3 regions of the Pseudomonas nanhaiensis genome follow, and region 1 is predicted to be linked to each of the others. Evidence: predicted binding sites of a transcription regulator. Region 1 holds the regulator's gene; each other region holds the start of a gene.
The links. Region 1 encodes FliA, which starts transcription of late flagellar genes. Its sites were predicted from a motif close to CTAAAGTTTNNNNNNNNNNNGCCGNTAA; they were not measured.
Positions count from the first base shown of each region.

Region 2: KEM63_RS09810 (methyl-accepting chemotaxis protein) is a predicted target of FliA. The motif match lies at 3,853-3,880, and genes of this name have one in related genera.
Region 3: KEM63_RS16965 (methyl-accepting chemotaxis protein) is a predicted target of FliA. The motif match lies at 3,558-3,585, and genes of this name have one in related genera.

Region 1 is NZ_CP073751.1:1,158,938-1,166,169, reverse strand. It holds gene KEM63_RS05310 (chemotaxis protein CheA) at 1-534, opposite strand, end outside; gene KEM63_RS05305 (protein phosphatase CheZ) at 547-1,341, opposite strand; gene KEM63_RS05300 (chemotaxis response regulator CheY) at 1,357-1,734, opposite strand; gene KEM63_RS05295 (RNA polymerase sigma factor FliA) at 1,874-2,611, opposite strand; gene fleN (flagellar synthesis regulator FleN) at 2,608-3,435, opposite strand; gene flhF (flagellar biosynthesis GTPase FlhF) at 3,465-4,817, opposite strand; gene flhA (flagellar biosynthesis protein FlhA) at 4,876-6,981, opposite strand; gene KEM63_RS05275 (tetratricopeptide repeat protein) at 7,211-7,232, shown strand, end outside.
Region 2 is NZ_CP073751.1:2,175,946-2,183,177, forward strand. It holds gene KEM63_RS09785 (D-serine ammonia-lyase) at 1-1,216, opposite strand, end outside; gene KEM63_RS09790 (DUF2897 family protein) at 1,291-1,458, shown strand; gene KEM63_RS09795 (DUF2058 domain-containing protein) at 1,508-2,038, shown strand; gene rloA3 (retropepsin-like aspartic peptidase RloA3) at 2,075-2,656, opposite strand; gene KEM63_RS09805 (substrate-binding periplasmic protein) at 2,886-3,653, opposite strand; gene KEM63_RS09810 (methyl-accepting chemotaxis protein) at 3,960-5,606, shown strand; gene dusA (tRNA dihydrouridine(20/20a) synthase DusA) at 5,719-6,750, shown strand; gene tal (transaldolase) at 6,798-7,232, shown strand, end outside.
Region 3 is NZ_CP073751.1:2,322,344-2,329,575, forward strand. It holds gene chrA (chromate efflux transporter) at 1-29, shown strand, start outside; gene KEM63_RS10440 (CHAD domain-containing protein) at 199-1,119, shown strand; gene KEM63_RS10445 (thioredoxin family protein) at 1,148-1,495, shown strand; gene KEM63_RS10450 (CocE/NonD family hydrolase) at 1,700-3,478, shown strand; gene KEM63_RS16965 (methyl-accepting chemotaxis protein) at 3,618-4,931, shown strand; gene KEM63_RS10460 (efflux RND transporter periplasmic adaptor subunit) at 5,091-6,167, shown strand; gene KEM63_RS10465 (efflux RND transporter permease subunit) at 6,171-7,232, shown strand, end outside.

The DNA.
Region 1 (7,232 bases):
GTGCAAGGCATCAAGCAGCTGCTCGAACTCGTCATCGGTTATATCGCCGTCTGCGTCGTCCGCAGTGGCACCGGCCATCTCGAGTTCCGGCGCGGGGGTGGTGACGGCAGCGACCGCAGGTTGGACCGCAGCCACTTCTTCACCAGCGGGGTGAGCCAGCACGGCAAGCGCCGCGAGCAGTTGCGGATCGGCCGGCGTAGGGTCTTCGCCCTCACGGACCTGGGCAAACATGCCATTGACTGCATCGAGGGCCTGCAGCACCACATCCATCAGCTCGGAGGTGACCTTCCGCTCACCCTTGCGCAGGATGTCGAAGACGTTCTCGGCGATATGGCAGCAGCCGACCAGAGCATCGAGCTGAAGAAACCCTGCACCGCCCTTGACGGTATGGAAGCCGCGGAAGATGGCGTTGAGCAGATCCATGTCCTCGGGACGGTTCTCCAGCTCCACCAACTGCTCGGACAATAATTCGAGGATCTCTCCGGCTTCCACCAGGAAGTCCTGGAGGATCTCTTCATCCGCGTCGAAACTCATGCACCCACTCCCCTAGAAGCCAAGGCTGGACAGAAGATCATCAACTTCGTCTTGTCCAGAAACCACGTCTTCTCTTTTATCGGCATGAATCTGCGGACCTTCACCCCTGTCCGAGGTTTTTTTCTCTTCGCGTCGTGAATCGTTGTGATCGATCCCCGCCAGGCGATCGACCTGACCGGCCATGCGCACCAGATTGACCAGGCTTTCCTCGACATCATGAACCAGCGCGGTTACACGCTTGATCACCTGACCGGTAAGATCCTGATAATCCTGGGCGATGAGGATGTCATTCAGATGCCCGGAGACCTGGGCGCTGGATCTCTCGGTCTTCTCGAGGAAGTCGCCCATGCGCTTGTACAGGTCGCGAAACTCGGTAGCGGCCATTTCCCGTCGCTGCAGACGCTCCCAGTCTGCCCTGAGCGCCGAGGCTTCCTGGCCCATGTCGGAAACGATGGGCGCGCTGCTCTCGACCAGATCCATGGTCCGGTTGGCGGCCTTGTCGGTCAGCTTGACTACGTAATCGAGACGGTCGGAGGCGTCGGAAATCTTCGATACCTCGTTGCTGTCGCCGAGTGCGTGCGACGTGTCGATCTGGAAGTTGACGATGGCGTTGTGCAGCGCGCGGGTCAGCTGCCCGACCTCGTGATACAGGCCGCGGTCGCGCGCCTGATTGATCGCGTGAATGACGAGAACCGCTTCGCCGAACTGGCCCTTCTCGAGGTACTCGACCAGTTGCCGTGCGTTGTCCTTGAGGGAGTGTTCGAATTCCTGAGCAGTCGCCTGGCCGGGATCCTTGCTTAAAGCCATAACCTGTACCCCGGATTACTTAGCCTGGACGCGCTCGAAAATCTTCTCGATCTTTTCTTTCAGCGCCTGCGCGGTGAACGGCTTGACCACATAGCCATTGACCCCGGCCTGAGCGGCCTCGATGATCTGATCGCGCTTGGCTTCAGCGGTGACCATCAGCACCGGCAGGTGCTTGAGACGCTCATCGGCGCGCACGGCGCGCAGCAGGTCGATCCCGCTCATGCCAGGCATGTTCCAGTCTGTAACGAGAAAATCGAAGCTGCCGCTCTGCAGCATCGGCAACGCCGTATTGCCATCATCGGCTTCCGCCGTGTTGGTGAACCCCAGGTCGCGCAGCAGATTCTTGATAATACGTCTCATCGTCGAAAAATCATCAACGATGAGAATCTTCATGTTCTTGTCCAAGTCGACCTCCGTACAAACCAGGGAAAGTGCAGGTTCGCACTCGCTAATCAGATGCTAATGGCCTTGCCAGCCTTGTCGTTGTTGCGGTGCTGGCTACCCGGGCATTGTCCGGATGCTGGCGATAAAATCAATCGTTGCGCCAATCGGCCAGGCGCGCCCGCAAACGCGCCGCACACTGACTGTGCAACTGGCTTACACGGGACTCACTGACGCCGAGGACGGCGCCAATTTCCTTGAGATTCAGTTCTTCGTCGTAATACAGCGACAGCAGCAGCTTCTCACGCTCCGGCAGGCCGTCGATCGCGTCGACCAGCGCCGAGCGAAACCGCTCGTCCTGCAAGCCGCCGTAGGGTTCATGATCACCGTGCGCGTCGGCATCGCCACCGGACTCGAGCAGATCCTCGAAGCTGAACAGTTTGCTGCCGGCCGTGTCGTTGAGAATCGAGTAGTAATCCTCGAGGCTCATATTGAGTTCGGCAGCGATCTCGTGATCTTTAGCGTCGCGGCCCAAACGGCCTTCGACATTACGCATCGCCTCACTGACCATGCGCGTATTGCGGTGGACCGAACGCGGGGCCCAATCGCCCTTGCGCACCTCATCGAGCATGGCACCACGGATGCGGATACCGGCGTAGGTTTCGAAACTGGCGCCCTTGCCGTGATCGAACTTGCGGGAGGCTTCCAGTAGGCCGATCATGCCGGCCTGCATCAGGTCCTCGACCTGAACGCTGGACGGCAGCCGGCCCAGCAGATGATAGGCAATGCGCTTGACCAGTGGCGCGAATTGCTCAACGAGGCGGTCCTGTGATTCGGCAGAACTTTGGGCGCGGGTATACATGCGTACTCCACTGGCCGATGCGTTCATAGCCCCGACCCTGTCTGCTGCACCAGACGTTCGACGAAAAACTCGAGGTGCCCGCGTGGGTTGGCAGGCAGGGGCCAGGAATCCACTTTCTGCGCAATGCCACGAATGGCAATGGAAGCCTTGCTGCGCGGGAAGGCGTCATACACTGCCCGCTGCTTCTGTACTGCCTTGCGCACCGCTTCATCGAAAGGCACTGCACCGACATATTGCAGTGCAACGTCAAGGAAACGGTCTGTCACCTTGGTGAGTTTAGCAAACACCGTGCGACCTTCCTGCGGCGTGCTCACCATATTTGCGAGCACGCGGAAACGGGTCATGCCGTGATCCCGATTCAGCAGCTTGATCAGTGCGTAGGCGTCGGTGATCGACGTGGGCTCATCACATACCACGACCAGCACTTCCTGCGCCGCACGTACGAAGCTGACCACCGAATCGCCGATTCCTGCAGCGGTGTCGACAATCAGCACATCAAGGTTGTCGCCGATGTCGCTGAACGCCTGAATCAGGCCGGCGTGCTGCTGCGGATTGAGATTGACCATCTTCGCCGCACCGGAGGCTGCCGGCACGATGCGGATGCCACCCGGACCGGCGATCAGTACATCTCGCAGATCACAGGTGCCTTCCAGCACGTCGGCAAGCGTCGCCTTGGGCTTGATACCGAGCAGCACGTCGACGTTGGCCAGGCCAAGGTCGGCGTCAAGCAGCACCACGCGCCGCCCAAGCTCAGCCAGAGCGAGGCTGAGATTGACCGAAACGTTGGTTTTGCCGATCCCGCCCTTGCCGCCGGTGACCGCGATAACCTGAACCGGATGTTTGCTGGCCATCTATGTCGATTACCTTGTCTTAGAATTCGTTAGCTTGCCCGCTGGGTATGCAATATACCCGCAAACACGTCGGCCATGGCCTGATCTGCCGGGGCTTCGTTGCCTGCCAGACTGACCGCCCGGCTGACCAGCTGATGACCCACAGCCTTGTTTATATCGTCCGGAATGCGCTGGCCATCTGCCAGATAGGCTACCGGCAAACCCTGCTCCATAGCCAGCCCCAGAGACTCGCCAAGGGTAGCCGCTTCGTCGACCTTGGTCAGGATGCAGCCGGACAGACCGCAAGCACGGTAGTTGTGAAACGCTGCCTTCAACACCCGATACTGGCTGGTCGCCGCGAGCACCAGCATGGTCCGCACCCGCGCGCCCTGCGCGGCAATCTCGGCCAGCTGGCCGCGCAACTGCGGATCCTGCGCCTGCAGCCCGGCAGTATCGACCAGTACCAGGCGCTTGCCGGAGAACTCGTCGAGCACGTCGCTCAGACTGTTCTGTTCATCGACCACCCGCACCGGCACGTTGAGAATACGACCGAGGGTACGCAACTGCTCATGCGCGCCGATACGGTAGGTGTCCATGGTGACCAGCGCCACATGCTGGCTGCCGTGCTTGAGCACGTAACGCGCCGCCAGCTTGCCCAGGGTCGTGGTCTTGCCTGCGCCCGTAGGACCGACCAGAGCTATGACACCGCCCTGCTCGATCAGCTCCTCACGCAGCGTAGGAATACTGTGCGCCAGATGCGCCAGCAACAGGCGCCAGGCCTGGCGCACGTCGGTGACGTCGGCGACCTTGCCCAGCAGTTCCTTGCACAGTTCAGCTGGCAGGCCCAGCTGGGTCAGGCGACGCCACAGGCTGGCCTGCCGCGGCTGATGCTGGTTCACCTGCCCCCAGGCGAGGCTGCCCAGCTGAGTCTCGAGCATCTCCCGCAGGCCGGCGAGTTCGGCGCGCATCGCGCTGAGACCGGCGCCCTCTTCCGCCACCGGCGTGGCAGCCGACGGTGCAACAGTTGCAGCTGCCGGCTGGCTGGCCTGCTCGTTCTGCATGCGCGCCAGAAGCGCCTGAGCAACCGGCGATCCACTCTCGACGGCCTGACGCATCGTCTCGCCAAACAGTTGACGGTTGACCTGAGGACCACCGGAGGCGCGCTCACCGGATTCCAGCTCGGCCCGGGCGCTGAGAATCTTCTCCTGGGTCTTTTTCAGTTCCTGGCTCAGGCCCGGTGTCGGCGGGGTCAGACGCGGCGCTTCGTAATCCAGCGCGGCGGTTAGCTCGACGCCACCCACTACCCGGCGATTGGCAATGATCGAGGCATCCGGACCGAGTTCGTCCCGGACCAGCTTCATCGCCTGACGCATATCGGCGGCAAAGAAACGTTTTACTTTCATGGCTGACCTCGATTGTCCTGTTGCCTGGCGGGTTGCGCCGAGCAGTCATTGCTGAGCTTTATTGCTGGCCGACCGTCGCAACGATGGTGACCTGCTTGCTGTCCGGTATTTCCTGGTAGGACAGTACGTGGGCTCCGGGTGTGGCATACCGCACAAACTTTGCCATCATCCCGCGGATCGGTCCGGCTACCAGCAAAATTGCCGGCTTGCCCTGGACTTCCTGCCGCTGTACCGCATCGGCCAGGGAGCGCTGCAGCTTCTCAGCCATCCCCGGCTCGAGCATGATGCCTTCATCAGCACCCTGTCCGGCCTTCTGAATGGTCTGTAGCAATATCTGTTCCAACCTTGGTTCGAGGGTGATCACGGGAAGCTCGGAGTCAAGCCCGACAATGCTTTGCACGATCGAGCGCGACAGCTGGACCCGGACCGCCCCAATCAAGGCGCCAGGATCTTGACTCTTGCCAGCGTTGTTGGCGATGGCCTCCGCGATGGTCCGTATGTCGCGCACCGGCACCTGTTCCTGCAGCAGACCCTGCAGCACCTTCAGCAGACCGGACAGCGAGATCATCCCGGGAACCAGCTCTTCGGCGAGCTTGGGCGACGCCTTGGCCAGCACCTGCATCAGCTGCTGCACTTCCTCATGACCGATCAGTTCGTGGGCGTGCTTGTTGAGGATCTGGTTCAGGTGCGTGGCAACCACAGTGCTGGCGTCAACGACGGTGTAGCCGAGTGACTGGGCCTGATCCTTCTGCATCGGCTCGATCCACACTGCGTCCAGACCAAATGCCGGATCCTTGCCGGCGAGCCCCTTGATCTCGCCAAAAACCTGACCCGGGTTGATCGCCAGTTCGCGATCCGGATACACCTCCGCCTCGGCTACCCCGACACCCATCAGCGTGACGCGATACACGTTGGGCGCCAGATCCAGATTGTCGCGGATATGTACCGAAGGCATGAGAAAGCCCATGTCCTGTGACAGCTTCTTGCGCACGCCCTTGATGCGCGCCAGCAGCTGACCACCCTGGTTGCGGTCGACCAGCGGAATCAGGCGGTAACCGACTTCCAGTCCGACCATGTCGACCGGAGTGACGTCGTCCCAACCCAACTCACGGGTCTCCGGCCGCTGTACGGCGGGCACCTGCGCTTCCTGCCGCTCGACCTCGGCCGCTGCCTCGGCCTTGGCCTTCTGCTTGACCGAAATGTAGTACGCACCGGCTGCGGCCAGGGCGCCCAGGCTGAGGAAGGAAAAGTGCGGCATGCCGGGAATCAGACCCATGATGACCATGATCGCTGCTGCAAGGGCCAGTGCCTTGGGCGTGGCGAACATCTGGCGCTGAACCTGTGCGCCCATGTCTTCGGACGTCGAGACCCGGGTAACCATGATCGCCGCTGCGGTAGACAGCAGCAGCGAAGGAATCTGCGCCACCAGGCCGTCACCGATGGTCAGCAATACATAGATGCGACCGGCATCGGTGAAGCTCAGCCCGTGCTGCGCCATACCGATGGCCAGGCCGCCGATGACGTTGATGAAGAGAATCATCAGACCGGCGACCGCGTCACCGCGGACGAACTTGCTGGCACCGTCCATGGAGCCATAGAAGTCGGCTTCCTGGGCAACTTCCATGCGGCGCAGCTTGGCCTGCTCCTGGTTGATGACGCCCGCGTTGAGGTCCGCGTCGATCGCCATCTGCTTGCCAGGCATGGCATCGAGGGTGAAACGCGCGCTGACCTCGGAGATACGCCCGGCGCCCTTGGTCACGACCACGAAGTTGATGATCATGAGGATGGCGAACACCACCAGACCGACGACGTAATTGCCGCCGATGACGACCTCGCCGAAGGCCTGGATCACCTTGCCGGCCGCATCGCCGCCTTCATGGCCGTATAGCAGCACGACGCGTGTCGAGGCGACGTTGAGCGCCAGACGCAGCAGCGTCGACACCAGCAGGATGGTCGGGAATACGGCAAAATCCAGCGGTCGCAAGGCGTAGGCACAGACCAGCAGGACCACCAGCGACAGCGCGATGTTGAACGTAAAGAACACATCGAGCAGAAATGGCGGCACCGGCAACATCATCATTGCCAGCATGACCAGCAGCAGGATCGGCACGCCGAGGCTGCCGTTACGCAATCCGGCGATGTTGCTGCGCATGTTGCGCATCATGTCCGTTTGTTGAGCTGCCATGCGGTGGGAGGCCCCATCAAAAAATTGACTGGAAATACGTAGTTATCAGCGCTTACGCAAGAAGCGTTCCAGCTTTCCGCAACAGGATTGGAAAGGCACCAAAACGCCTTTGCGATGTCACATGGATGCTACTTTCGTGGGGGGCCCGGCCGACACGGCAACAGTGAGACCGAGCCACCACGGGTCAAGGTTCACACAGGGATTCTGGATGCGCGTAACCGTTTACTTGC
Region 2 (7,232 bases), 1.0 Mb from region 1:
CCAGCCCTCCCCCGGTACTCCACAACACGTGCGTTGCGGCGTGCAAATCGACCCCGTTGGCCTCGCACCAGGCGCGCCCGGCGGCCTCGCCCAGCCAATGCGGCCCGGCGAAGCCCGCCGTGGCCGATGGCTCCAGCCGCTCTCCCAGGCGCTCCTGAGCCAGTCGCAGGTACCCCCGCAGCGCCTCGTCGGATACGGTGAAGACGCCCGCCAAGCTGTCGAGCATGCAGCGTGAGGCCAGCATCGAGGCCTGTGCGACGGCGAGCCCGTCGGCGAGTGTCTGATTGTCGAGCCCGACGTCGTACACCGACACCGGCGAGTCGAGCCCCGCGGCGAGCTGAACCAGTACACTCGGAGATTCCACCGGCTCGGCGAACCAGCAGTGTACGGATTCGCCAAACACCTGTTTCAGGCCGAAGGTAATACCTCCGGGCGCACCGCCCACGCCGCACGGCAGGTACACCAGCAACGGGTGCTTCGACGAAACCTCTATCCCCTGCGCAGACAATTGCGAGGCGAGGCGCTCGCCGGCCACTGCGTAGCCGGCAAACAACAGCTCGGACCGTTCGTCATCGACAAAATGTGCGTGCTCGTCGGCCTCGGCTTCACGGCGCCCCGCCTGCACCGCCACGGCGTAGTCCCCGTCATGCTCGACGACCTCCGCGCCTTCGTCTCGCAGGAGCTTCTTCTTCCATTCGCTGGCGTCTCGAGACATGTGGACCTGGGCATTGAAGCCAAGCGCGCGGGACAGTAGCCCGATGCTGATGCCCAGGTTGCCGGTGCTCCCCACGATAAGACGGTGTTCATCAAACAGACTGCGCCACCGCGGCTCGGCCAGTGAGGCAAAATCTTCTCCGTCCCACCCGGCTTCGAGCGCAACGCGCTCGGCATAGGCCAGCACTTCATGGAATCCCCCACGCGCCTTCACCGACCCCGCCAGGGGCATACGGTGGTCGGCCTTGATCAGCCACCGGCCCTCCCCGGCAAGCGCCTGCCGCAAGGGCTCGGCATCGATCAACGGCGATTCCACCAGACCATCCCCGCCGGCCAGCGACCGTACGGTCCGGGCCAGCAGGCCTCCCGCGCGCTGGAAGCGTCGAGCAGCCTGCTCCACCAGAGCCGGATCGAACACTGGCCGGGAGGGACTTCGTAGCGGATTGATCCAGAGCGTGGTTTCGCGGCGTTTGAGCGTATCCAACAATTGCGGGGTGAGCATGGGCTTGCCTTGACTGGTCGACTAGACTCCAGCTTAGACATCTTCACCGCAACGCGTCACACGGAGCGCACCTCATGCCCTTGATCGGTTGGTTATTTCTGCTCGCGGCCGTCTCATTGATTGTCGGCAGCCTGCTCGTGCTCCGCGATACCGCGAACAAGCAACCCATCGACCCGGAAAAGATGAAACGTATCAAACTCCGACAGGCCGAGCTCGAAGCGCAGGAAAAGAACCAGGATTAACGCTAGAATCGCCACTTCAATCCAGCCCAGAAGCAGGTAGCTCCACAGCATGGTCAATTCCCTTCAAGCCCAGTTGCTCAAGGCCGGACTGGTCGACGAGAAAAAGCTCAAGCAGGCCCAGCGGGCCAAGAAAAAAGAAGCCAGGAACGAGCCCGAGAAGAAGCAGAACGCCGCCGAGGCGGTGGAGAAAGCGCGCGCGGAAAAGGCAGAGCGCGACCGGCAGTTGAACCAGCAGCGGCGCGAGGAAAGTGCCCGCAAGGAGCGCGAGGCGCAAGCCAAGCAACTGATAGAACAGGCGAAGATCGACCGCTCCGGCGGCGAAACGCCATATCAGTTCGCCATGAAGAACAAGATCAAGAAAATCCACGTGACCGCCGAGCAATTCGACAGGCTCAGCCGCGGGCAACTGGCGATCGTGCGGCTTTCCGGCAATCTTGAACTCATCCCTCTGGATGTTGCGCAGAAGGTGATGGAGCGCGTACCGCACTGGCCGGTCGTCATTGCCAAGGTTGAATCGGACGCGCCGGGTGAAGACGATCCCTACGCCGCGTTCAAGGTGCCAGACGATCTGATGTGGTAAAAGGCGAGCGGCCCGGAACCGGGCCGCCTGCGGCGATCAGTCGTCGCTGTCGTCCGACTCTTCCTCAGGGTCGTCGATATGGCTGTCATCGACCAGTGATTCATCCGCCTTCATTCGGGCTTGCTTGCTTCGCTCGTCGTCATCGGCAGCCTTGGGGCAATCCAATGGCAGCATGAACGTTTGCGAAACGTCGATCAGCCCGATGTGTTCGATGGTGCGGCGGCCGATCAATACCGGATAGGTCATGTCGCCACGGTCGCGCAGAGTGAATTGCTCCTCATACACCTGATCGCCCAGACAGATCGACATCTTCACGACGGGACGGCGCTCCTCGCCACCGGCGCCACGAATCAGTACGCGGCGGAACACCGGCCGCTCGAATTCCATGGTGACCATCTCTTCGGACTCGGCATCGCGCACTGGCACGTCATAGCGTACCCAGTCCTTGCCCTTTCGCTTGAACTTCTTGATGTTCACCGCATGCATGGATGATGTGAGCGCGCCCGAATCGACCTTGATCTTGACCGCAGCACGCTCGGGAAGAATACGGCCCTTTTCGATCCAGCCCATCACCACGCGGCCGGCCAGATCCTCCGAGGTCGTTATAGAAGACGCCATTTCACCCGAAACTTCTCGCTCGGCAAACGCGAAGGAACTCTGAAAACCGATTGCGGCACATAGCGCAGTGACAGAACACAATTTGTAAAGCGACAACATAGGGAATCCTTTGGGGGGGAGACGACGGGTAGACCCGGATCGAACTGGAAAGTGCCGACGCGCGCATTCTAACCAAACCGTAGGCGCTGCCAAGGGGACAGATGTAGCAAGAAGCGTATGCTGCCGCTGGCTACGGCTGCGCCTGGTTGATGCCGTTGCGTTCGAGTATTCGTGCCAGCACGCCGGAATCCTGCAATCGATCAAGGTACGCCTTCATTCGCTCCAGACCCGGTTCCGCCCCGCTGCGCATCACCAGGAAATGCTGGTAATACTGGTCCGCTTCGTCCGCTACCAGCAGACGGCTGCGATACTGCGGATGACGCGACAGATAGGCTTCAAGGAATGATTCGGTGACCACGGCCAAGTCCACCCGCCGGCGCAACACCATCTGGATATTGCTCTCCTGCGAGAATGTCAGCACCGCATTGTGCGCATCGCGCAGATGCGCCGGGTCGGCTATGAAGCCGGCAAAGGCGTAGTGATAGCCGCTGAAAAGGGCAATCCGCTTATCCTGACGGACGTCGAAATACTCCTGGCCCCGGCCGTCCACCGCCCGCGCTATGAACAACGCCCTGCCGAGCACCGCTCCCTCCAGACTCTGTATGTCTTCACTCTGCCAGCCCCATGCCGGATTCTCGAAAAACAGCATGTCGTAATGGCCGGCTTCAAGCTCACCGTAGCGACGGGCCGCCGCAGTCGGAACGAATTCGAACCGATACGCACTCTGCATGGCATTAAGCTCACTGACGACATCCAGTGTGACGCCGCTCCACTCACCATCCGAGCTCACCTGAACGAACGGCGGAAAAACGTACCCTCCTACCCGCACGGGCACCGGCTCTGCCAGCGCGCATGAGGCCATGCACCACAGCAAAAGCGCGCGACCGAGTAACGACATAGCATTCTCTTGTAAGTGTAATGGCATGGCGCCATCATCGAAGTATAGGCGAGCTATGTGCGCTGTGTGGCTCGCTGGCAGAATTGACCTCTGTTTTGACCACTCATCGGCTGGATTGATTGCCGCCGAAAGGAGGTTGCGGTAACGGATTGCATCGGCCAATAATCTGACGTCAAAACGATATCAACGCAAAAAAACATTCAGGTTTTAACGGCTCGTGTCGATATAGCTCTTAACGGCTTGTCTCGGGCCCGATACACCGGACGCCACAGAAGAATAAAGATCGCAGGAAGTGGGAGAGACTCAATGAAGCTGTTGCGCAGCATTAACATCCGTCAACGGATCTGGCTGATTCTGATCGTGGCCCTGATCAGCATGCTGGCTCTGGAAGCCGTGTCACTCACCCACCTGCGCACGGAGATTCGCAACGGCGAAGTGACCAAGGCGACACATCTGGTGGAAGTGGCGCACGATCTGCTTGCCCACTACCACGGCATGCAACAGCGCGGCGAATTAAGCGAAGCCGAAGCCAAGTCGCAAGCCCTCACCGCCCTGCGCGGGCTGCGCTACAGCGGCAACGAGTACTTCTGGATCAATGACATGAACAACATCATGATCATGCACCCCTTCGCACCCCAGACCGAGGGCACCGACCTCTCGACCATGAACAACCAGCATGGCGTATCGGTGATCAAGGAAATGGTGGCACTGGCGCGCAAGGAAGGCACAGCCAGTTTCGAATACAGCTGGGCCAAGCCCGGCCAGACGCCCGGGGAAGACCCCGGGTCCCGAAAGCTTGCCGCTTTCAAGCACTTTACCCCGTGGGGCTACATGGTCGGCACCGGGATCTTTCTGGATGACATGCGCGCCAAGGTGGTGCAGCAGGCCCTGCAGTCGTCGGCCATCGTGCTTGGGCTGATCGTGATCATGGTCATCATCCTGTACATCATCGGCACCAGTATCTCGCAACCTTTGAACCGTATCGTCGAGGCGATGCGCAACATCGCCAGCGGCGAAAGTGACCTGACCCGCAAACTGGACGACGACGCTCATGACGAACTGTCGCTCATCGCCCGTCATTTCAATCAGTTCACCGGCAACTTGCGCAGCCTGGTCCAGCAGTTGGGTGACAGTGCCCGCCAGCTGATCAGCGCCAGCCAGCAGCTCGACGGTATCAGCAACAACAGCCTGCGCGACATGACCCGGCAATCGGAGCGGATGGAGTTGATGGCCACAGCGATCAACGAGATCACCTACGGCGTCCAGGACGTCGCGCAGAACGCCAACGCCGCTGCCCAGGAAGTAGAAAACGCCAACGAAGGCGCCAACAACGGGCGTACCCAGGTCACCCGTACCATCGAACAGATCGGTCACCTGTCGACCAGCGTCAAGACCGCGGTTGCCCACATGGAAACGCTGTCCACCGATGCGAACGAGATCACCTCGGTGCTCGACGTGATCCGCAACATTGCCGAGCAGACGAATCTGCTCGCCCTGAACGCAGCAATCGAAGCGGCACGCGCCGGTGAGATGGGTCGCGGCTTCGCTGTGGTAGCGGATGAAGTACGCAACCTCGCTCAACGCACGCAGAAGTCGACCGAAGAAATTCACAACATGATCACCAAACTGCAGACCAACACGCAGACCGTGGTCAACGTGATCAACGAAAGCAGCCGATACTCCGAGCTGAGCGTCGAGCAGGCCAATGCTGCTGGTGAGGCGCTGGACCTCATCGCCCAGTCCATGCAGCAGATGGTGGCGCTCAATGCCTCGATTGCCAGCGCAACCACGCAGCAGTCGACCGTAGTCGAAGACGTCAACCGCAACGTGACCGAGGCAGCGGAGTTGGCTCGGGAGACCACTGACGGCGCCCAGCAGACCGCGCAGGCCAGCCAGCATCTTGCGCAGCTCGGTCAGCAGATCGACGGACTGGTAAGCCGCTTCCGTACCTGATCCCTCATGAGCGACGCCCACCCGGGCGTCGCTTTCACTGATCGGTCCGTGGTTGCACCGCTGGCGCGATCAGGCAAAATAGCCGGCTGTTTGTCGACCCGCCGGACACGCCATGCCACGCTCAGCCCATACGCCCCCTCTTCGCCGCCCCGGCCCGTCCCGGCGCTTCTGCGTGGCGCCAATGATGGATTGGACCGATCGGCACTACCGCTACTTCGCTCGTCTTATCAGCCGGCATGCCCTGCTCTACACCGAGATGGTCACCAGCGGAGCCGTTCTGAACGGCGATCGTGAGAGGCTGCTGGGTTTTACTGCCGCTGAACAGCCGCTGGCGCTGCAGCTCGGCGGGAGCAATGCGATGGAGCTGGGCCAGTGCGCGGCGATTGCCGAACGGTATGGCTACGCCGAGGTGAATCTGAACGTAGGCTGCCCCAGCGACAGGGTTCAGAACAACCTGATCGGCGCCTGCCTCATGGCCCATCCCGAACTGGTTGCCGACGGCGTCAAGGCGATGCTGGACGCTTGCTCCCTGCCCGTCACCGTCAAGCACCGCATCGGCATCAACGGGCGGGACAGCTATGCACAGCTGCATGACTTCGTCGCCACCGTTCATGAAGCCGGCTGCGACACCTTCATCGTCCATGCGCGCATCGCCATCCTCGAGGGTCTTTCACCGAAGGAAAATCGGGACATCCCACCCCTTCGCTACGAAGTCGTGCATCAACTCAAACGCGACTTTCCCCAACTCGAAATAATCATCAATGGCGGGTTCACCGAGCTGGCCAGCATGCAGGAAGCGCTCGGGCACGTTGATGGCGTCATGGTCGGTAGGGAGGCGTATCACAATCCGTACCTGCTTGCCGCCATCGACCAGTTGGCGTTCGGCGATACCTCTCCGGCGCCCGGTCGCATAGAGGTACTGCACGCCATGCGCCCGTACATAGTGCGGCACCTTGATCAGGGTGGTCAGATGCACCACATCACCCGACATATGCTGGGGCTCTTCCAGGGTCTGCCCGGTGCCCGACATTTCCGTCGCCAGCTGAGCAGCGAGATTCACCGTTGCCACGACCCGCTTGCACTCTATGATGAATTGACTGCCGCGATGAATGCCCGTCTGGAGCAGCGGGATTGCCCCGCCTGACGGCGCTGAGGTAAGGTCAGGACATACCCACTGACATGACCCTACCGATGACAAGCAAACTAGACAGCCTCAAGCAGCACACCCTGATCGTTGCCGACACGGGCGACATCCAGGCGATTGAAAAGCTCCGCCCCCAGGACGCAACCACCAACCCGTCCCTCCTGCTCAAAGCCTCCGGTCAGGCCGATTATCATCACCTTCTCGACGACGCCATCGCACGGGCAAAGACCAGCGCCAATCCGGTAGCCGAGGCATGCGACCACTTTTCGGTCGCCCTTGGCAGCGAGATTGTAAAGCTCGTACCGGGCCGGGTGTCGACCGAGGTTGACGCCCGACTGTCCTTTGACCGGGCTGCGACTCTCGACAAGGCCCGCAATCTGATCGAGCGATACGAGCAATTCGGCGTCACCCGGGATCGCGTACTGATCAAGATCGCCTCCACCTGGGAAGGTATCCAAGCCGCGCGTGAACTGGAGAAGGAA
Region 3 (7,232 bases), 1.2 Mb from region 1:
TCGCCACCCTGGCGTCGGCGTACGTTTAGTCACACAGGCGAGAGCGGTTAGAGCAACTTTAACGGTGATCAGATTGCCAAACGGATTGACCCGACAGACTGGGCCGAGCTTTCAGTACACGGTCACCCCCGGCGCACCAGGCACACTACACGCTAACGTATCGGGTAATACCGTCTCTCAATCAAGTCAGGAGTTGTGATGTCGTACCATCTTCGTCCCGATCGCAAGGCACCCAGGGAGATCCTCCGCGTCGTCAGCAAGCGCCTGGGGAAGGCACGCTCTGCACTCACTGCGCCCAAGGGCGAGCGCGCCCGCGGCGTCCACCAGGCTCGCAAGCGTTTCAAGGAGATGCGTGCGGTCCTGCGCCTGGTGCGCAAACCCCTCGGCAAGGACTTTGACCGGGAGAACCAGCGTATCCGTGATGCGGCACGCCTGCTGTCTTCATCGCGAGACGTCACCGCGATCGTCGAAAGCTGGGATGCCCTGGCAGCAACCGATACCGACCTGTTTCAACAGGCGCAACTGCGAGCCGTGCGCAAGCGTCTGGCCTCGCGCAAACCAAGCCCCGCGAGCGGCTCGGAGGACGACGCGATCGTCGAAGCGCTTGCCGCAGTCGAGTCGCTCGAAGCAGACATGGCCAAATGGAGTTTGAAGCCCAGCGGGTTCGATCTGTACGTCGACGGTCTGCAAAGAACCTACCGTGACGGGCGCAAGGCGCTCTCCGTAGCCGCGAAGGACCCGAGCGCACACAACCTTCACGAATGGCGCAAGCGCGTGAAGGATCACTGGTACCACACCCGACTGTTGCTGCTTGGCTGGCCGGAACACTTCAAGCTGCGCTGCGCCTTGCTCAAGGAACTGTCGGAGATGCTTGGCGACGAGCATGACCTGGCCATGCTCTGTCTGCTGATGGAAGAGCAACCGGACCTGTTCGGCGACGAGACACAACGTGAGCGCATCGGCGCGGCGATCGACAAGCGACGCGAGTTTCTGCAAAGCCGTGCGCTGCGGCTCGGGCGCCGGCTGTATGCCGAGTCGCCAAAGGCGCTGCGTAAACGCTGGGAAAGTTATTGGCAGCTCACCCGGCGAGAGCGGCGGTCACAGACGTCAAAAAGCTGAACGCTGGCCTGAAACAGGAGAATCGACAATGGGAATGAACCACACCTACACCGACAAAGAGCCAACTCGCGATGCTGTCGACGCGCGGAAAGGACCGGTCGTTATCGAATTCGGTACCGCGTGGTGCGGGCACTGCCGCGCCGCCCAGGACGCTATCGCAGCCGCCTTCGACGGTCACCCTGGCGTCGAGCATCTGAAGATCGAGGACGGCCCCGGCCGGCGCCTTGGTCGCTCGTTCCGGGTGAAGCTCTGGCCCACCCTGATCTTCATGCGTGACGGTGAGGAGGTCGATCGGCTGGTGCGGCCAGGCGAGGCCGGAGACGTCCGTAAGGCCATGGCCCGGATCGACAGCGGCTCTGACCCGTCTGTCGAGTAAATGCTCTAATTGCGCTTTCGTTTTCCGCCCGTCTGGCACGGGCCTGACCAGGCGGTCGCAGGCCCAGCCGCCAAGGCAGTGCTCCAACGGAGCCGGAACTTCCCCCTCGCCGCTTCGTTCTCAGAGTCAGGCTCTGGCAGAGCCTCCCGAGTGTGATCCACTCGCATATCACTTCGAAAAAAGAACAACAATGAGGTGCCAATCATGACTCGCAAGCCCTTCCTCGGTGCCGCTCGCGGCGCAGCCCTGAGCCTTGCAATCGCCAGTGCTGCGCTGGCCGGCGCAATCACTCTCCCCGCGAACGCTGCAGGCAACGACCGGCCGATCGCCGGCGCGATCAGCGGCGGCGGAGCCGCCATCGCCCAACAGAAGTACGACATCACCATTACCTCGTTCGATGGAACCGAGATCGCGATGACCCTCTACCAGCCGCGGCTGGAGCAGGGTCAACCTGCACCGCTACTCATGTATAGCCACGGCTGGAGCGGCAGCCGCTCGACGGATCTGAGCGAGACTGACGCATTGACCGAAGCTGCGCGCAAGGCATGGGACTCGGGTTACTTCGTCCTGACCTTCGATCAGCGCGGCTTTGGCGACAGCGGCGGCCAGGCTAATGTTCAGGACCCGGACGTCGAGGGCCGCGACATTCAGGCGATGCTCGACTGGGCAGAAGCCAATCTCGCGCCGCATCTGGCATATCTACGCGGCGACCCCCTGGTCGGGGGGCTGGGCGTCAGCTATGGCGGCGGCTTCCAGTTGGTCGGCTCCAGCGTGGACGCGCGGTTTGACGCGCTGGTGCCCGTCATCACCTGGCACGACCTGTCATACAGCCTGACCCCGGAAGGCGTACCAAAAACGGCATGGCTATCGTTTCTCACAGGTGTTGCCGCGACGGATCAGGCGCCGTGGGTGACTCAGTCCTATGCCGAGTCGCTCTCGGGCACGGCCAGCGAGGCAGCGGCGCAGCGCCTGGCCGGCCACGGCCTGGGCGCGTACTGCCAACCCCGCAGCGACGGCGCTGGTACACCGGCTGTCGATGCGCTGTTCATTCAGGGCGTCAACGACACGTTGTTCAACGCCAATGAGGCGACCTGGAACTTCAACTGCCTGCGTGAGGCCGGCAATGATGCCTACCTGCTGGTCACCAAGGGTGGGCACGTGCTGCCTGCGCTGCAGGACGGTTCAGGTGGCGGGCTGACGAACCTGGGTGGGCTATATAACGACGTGCAGTGTGGCGACACCCGCTACCGGATCGCCGACCTCTCCTACGACTTTCTCGACGCCAAACTGCGCAAGCTGCAGCGCAATGTGGACATTCCCCGGGTCTGCCTGACCCAGGGCAATGGCAAGAGTGTAGTCGCCGACGACATGCCTACCGGCGGCATGGAGGTATCGATGGACAGCGGCAATCTGCTCGTCGGCCCACCGTCGATTGACGTGATACTGAACCTGTTAGGCAAGCTTGATCCTGCGAGGTTGGCTGACGTCCTGAGCCTACTGTCAGCGGATACTGCCAGCCTGCTTACCAGCGCACTGACCGGGCTGGTCACGGTCGACCCGGACCGCGTTACCGCGATCCTCACCGAAATGGTCGAAACCCTACCACCGGCACTGCTCGCCGATCTTGGCACGGCTCCTCGCTTCGTTCCGCTGTACCGAGCCAGCAGTGATCAGGTGCTGGCTGGCCTGCCGTTGGCGAATCTGACCATAGAAGGCGACGCTGCACTGGATCCCCGGGTGTTTGTCGGGGTGGGCGTCAAGCGTCGCTTCCGCCTGAGCCCTGAGCTGTTGGGCGATCAGATCCTGCCGCTGCGCGGGACCGGCGCGCGCGATACCGAACTGGTCGGTGTGAGCACCGAGCTGCGCTATGGCGATGAGGTCGGTCTGATGCTTTACGGCTTCCATCCGCAGTACACACTGGGTTTTTCGCGCGTACCCAGCGCGGTCAAGCTGACCGGCAACGTACAGTTGCCATTGCACTGAACCCCGTCCGACCCACCGGCTTCGGAGACGGTGGGTCGCCGGTGCTCCTGCAACGGGCGATCCGGGCAAGGCCGACGAGGTAGAGAAACGGCAGCCCGGGCCGATAGCAGCCTATGCATGCCCACTGTCAGAGATCGCCATGTTCAATCATCAGTTGAAAAAGCAATTGCAGAACCAGGAAGCGGAGTTGTTCATGGCACGGCAGCTGGCAGACCAGATGAATGCCCATGCCCTGCTCATCGAGCTCGATGCGCAGGTCCGGGTGACCTCGGTCAACGACAACTTTGCCCGCGCACTTGGTTATCGGGCCGACCAATTGCAGGGCCGCCCCCTGTCCGAACTGGTCCCTTCCTACGTGGCGAAGCTCCCCTGCTTCCACAATTTCCGCGCCGCGATCGCCCGATTCGAACCCATCGCCGACGACTACCGCTACATTCACAGCAACGGCAGTCTGGTCTGGCTGCACATCGACTGGTTCCCGTTGCGCGATCAGAACGGCCGGCTGCAGTCGATCAAGGGGCATGCGCGGGAGGTGACTCGGGACATCCAGAGCGGGAAGGAAAACGAGGAGTTCATCAAGGCGCTCATCCGCTCGACAGCCGTCATCCAGTTCAAGCTGGACGGGACCATCATCACTGCCAACGAGCAGTTCCTGCAGGGGATGGGCTACTCGCTTCAGCAGATCGTTGGCAAACATCACAGCATGTTCTGCACCCCGGCGCTGAGTTCGTCACAGGAGTACAAGTCCTTCTGGCAGACCCTCAACCGCGGCGAATACATCTCCAGCCGTTTTCAACGGATTGACAGTCGCGGCCGCGACGTGTGGTTGGAGGCCAGCTATAACCCGGTCTACGACGCCGAAGGCAATCTGTACAAGATCGTCAAGTTCGCCAGCGTCGTCAGCGACCAGGTGGCCCGGGAAGAGGAAGTCAGGGAGGCGGCGCGGATCGCCTATGACATTTCCCGACAGACCGATGCGAGCGCAGAACGCGGTGCAGCGGTGGTCAAGGACACTGTGGTGACCATGGAACGCGTCGCTGCAGAGGTTGAGTCGGCGACCCACAGTATCGAAGCGCTGGGCAAGCAATCATTGCTGATCAACTCGATCGTACAGACCATCAGCGGCATCGCCGCGCAGACCAACCTGCTCGCGCTCAATGCGGCCATCGAGGCGGCGCGGGCCGGTGAACAGGGACGCGGTTTCGCCGTGGTAGCGGACGAAGTGCGTCAACTCGCTGGTCGGACCAGCGCAGCCACCGAAGAGATCGTCAGCGTGGTGGAAAAGAACCGGACGCTGGCCGATGAAGCGGTCCGGGACATGTCGACCAGCCGGGAGCAGGCTGCTCAGGGTCTGGCCCTGGCCAGTCAGGCCGGTACCGTCATCGTGGAGATCCAGACGGGCGCCAAGCAAGTGGTAGGCGCGGTCCAGCGTTTCGCCAACGAGCTCAGCTGATACGTGCGCAACCGCTGAAGGTGATGCGTCACAGCACCTTCAGCAGGCCGACGGATATTCCTGCAAAACTGTCCCACTGGTGAACTTTTACACGCTGCAACGGCCCTATCGATAGGCATCTGAACGCCCCTTGCCCACCGCCTTCGATAAGGATCATGGATGTCACTTACGAACGTCTCCGCTTTCCGGCTGTTGTGTCCCCTGATTGTCTGTTCTGCGCTCGCGACCGGTTGTTCCTCGGAGGAAGGCCCGGCCGACGCACCTCCCCGTGTAGCCCTGGTGCAATCCCTTCAGCCAGCCGATGCCTCCAGCGGTCCGCTGCGCTTTGCTGGCGTGGTGCGCAGCGCGGAGTCTTCGCAGCTCGCTTTCGAGGTCCCCGGACGCGTCGAGCGGTTTCTGATCGACGAGGGCGGGCAGATCGAACGTGGCCAGCCACTGGCCGAGCTGGACAGCACCGACTATCAACTGCAGCTGCGCGAAGCCGAAGCACGGGTGGCACAGCTGGAGGCTGATCTGGCGCGCAAGCGGACGCTTCAGACTGAGGGCATCCTTGCTCCGGCGGCTGTCGAGCAGCTGCAGGCGCAGGTCGTTTCAGCTCAGGTTGCACGCGACACCGCCCGGCGCAATCTCGGACATGCCACATTGAAGGCCCCCTTTCCCGGCACCGTCGCCGCGCAACTGGTCGAGCCACAAATGGTCGTTTCAGCCGGTACGCCTGTGCTGTCGATCCAGAGCGACGGCCCAATCGAGGTGCGTGTCGATCTTCCGGAGACGGCGGCCTCCGCGCTGCCGCTCGACCGGACACTGCAGGCCGAAGGCGAACTGGTCACCTCCGGAGCCAGCATCGAACTGCGCTACAAGGAGCACAGCACCCAGCCCTCCCCCGGCGGGCGCACCTACCAACTGGTACTCCAGGGCGAGCCGCCGGCGGGGCACACCCTGCTCCCGGGGATGGCCGTGCGGGTGCGCCTGAACCGGCCTGCTGCGCAGGAAACCGACGAATCCCAAGGGTTTCGCGTACCGCTCTCGGCGTTGATGAGCTCCCCCGCTGGCGATCACTTCATCTGGATAGCCGTTGATGGCCAGGCGCAACGACGCGACGTGGAGGTAGTCAGCCTGCACGAGGAGTACGTGGTCATTCGCGGTGAGCGTCTTGAACGAGGGAGCGCGGTCATCGTAGCCGGAGGTAGTCAGCTCTCCGACGGACTCAGCGTCCGCGCGCAGGAGCGTCGCTGACCCATGGACTTCGCGCGCTACGCCATTTACAAGCCGGTCAATGTCTGGCTTCTGGTCCTGTTGTGCCTGGTTGGCGGCACCATGGCGTTCTTTGAAATGGGGCGTCTGGAAGATCCCGAGTTCACCATCAAGCAGGCTATCGTCAACCTCCAGTATCCGGGCGCCACGGCGCTGGAGGTCGAGCAGCAGATCACCGAGCCGCTGGAAACCGCTATCCAGCAGATGACGCAGGTAAAGGAGATCCGCTCCCGATCCATGCCCGGGATGTCGGAGATTCAGGTCGAAATTCAGGATCGCTACACCGGTGACGAGCTCGAGCAGATATGGGATGAGCTGCGCAACAAGCTGGACGGCGCCCGCGGCGATCTGCCGCCGGACGCGCCGCCGCCTGTCGTCAACGATGATTTCGGCGACGTATTCGGCGTGTACTACGCGCTGACCGGTGAGGGCCTGACGCTGCGTGAACTGCACGACACGGCCAAGTCCCTGCGGCTGGCACTGCTGACCACCGAAGGCGTCGGTCAGGTGGAGCTGGCAGGGGAGCAGGAAGAGCGCATCAGCGTGCTGGTCGATGAAGCCCGCCTGGCTGCCCTGCGCCTGTCGCCGGAAGAGATCGTCGCTGCGCTGGCGGACGCGGATGCGGTGGTGGACGCGGGTGGGGTGCCCGCAGGTGAACTGTATGTGCGGCTGCGCCCCAGCGGAGACTTCAACACACTCGACACCCTGCGCGCGCTCCCGGTAGGACGCGGTCAGGCCACCGTCAGTCTCGGCTCGATAGCGACCATCGAGCGCGGCTATGCCGAGCGCCCTGCACAGATTGTCCGCTTCAATGGCGAGCCGGCCATCACCCTGGGCATAAGCGGTATTTCCGGCAGCAACATCGTCGAGGTCGGACAGCGAGTCGAAGCGACCATCGAGGCCGAAACCCCGAACATGCCGCTGGGCGCGACCCTGCATCCGATCTATCAACAGCACCGGGTGGTCGACGATTCCGTCAACAGCTTCGCGCTCAACGTGTTCCTCTCGGTGGGCATCGTCGTTGGCGTTCTCTGCCTGGCGATGGGC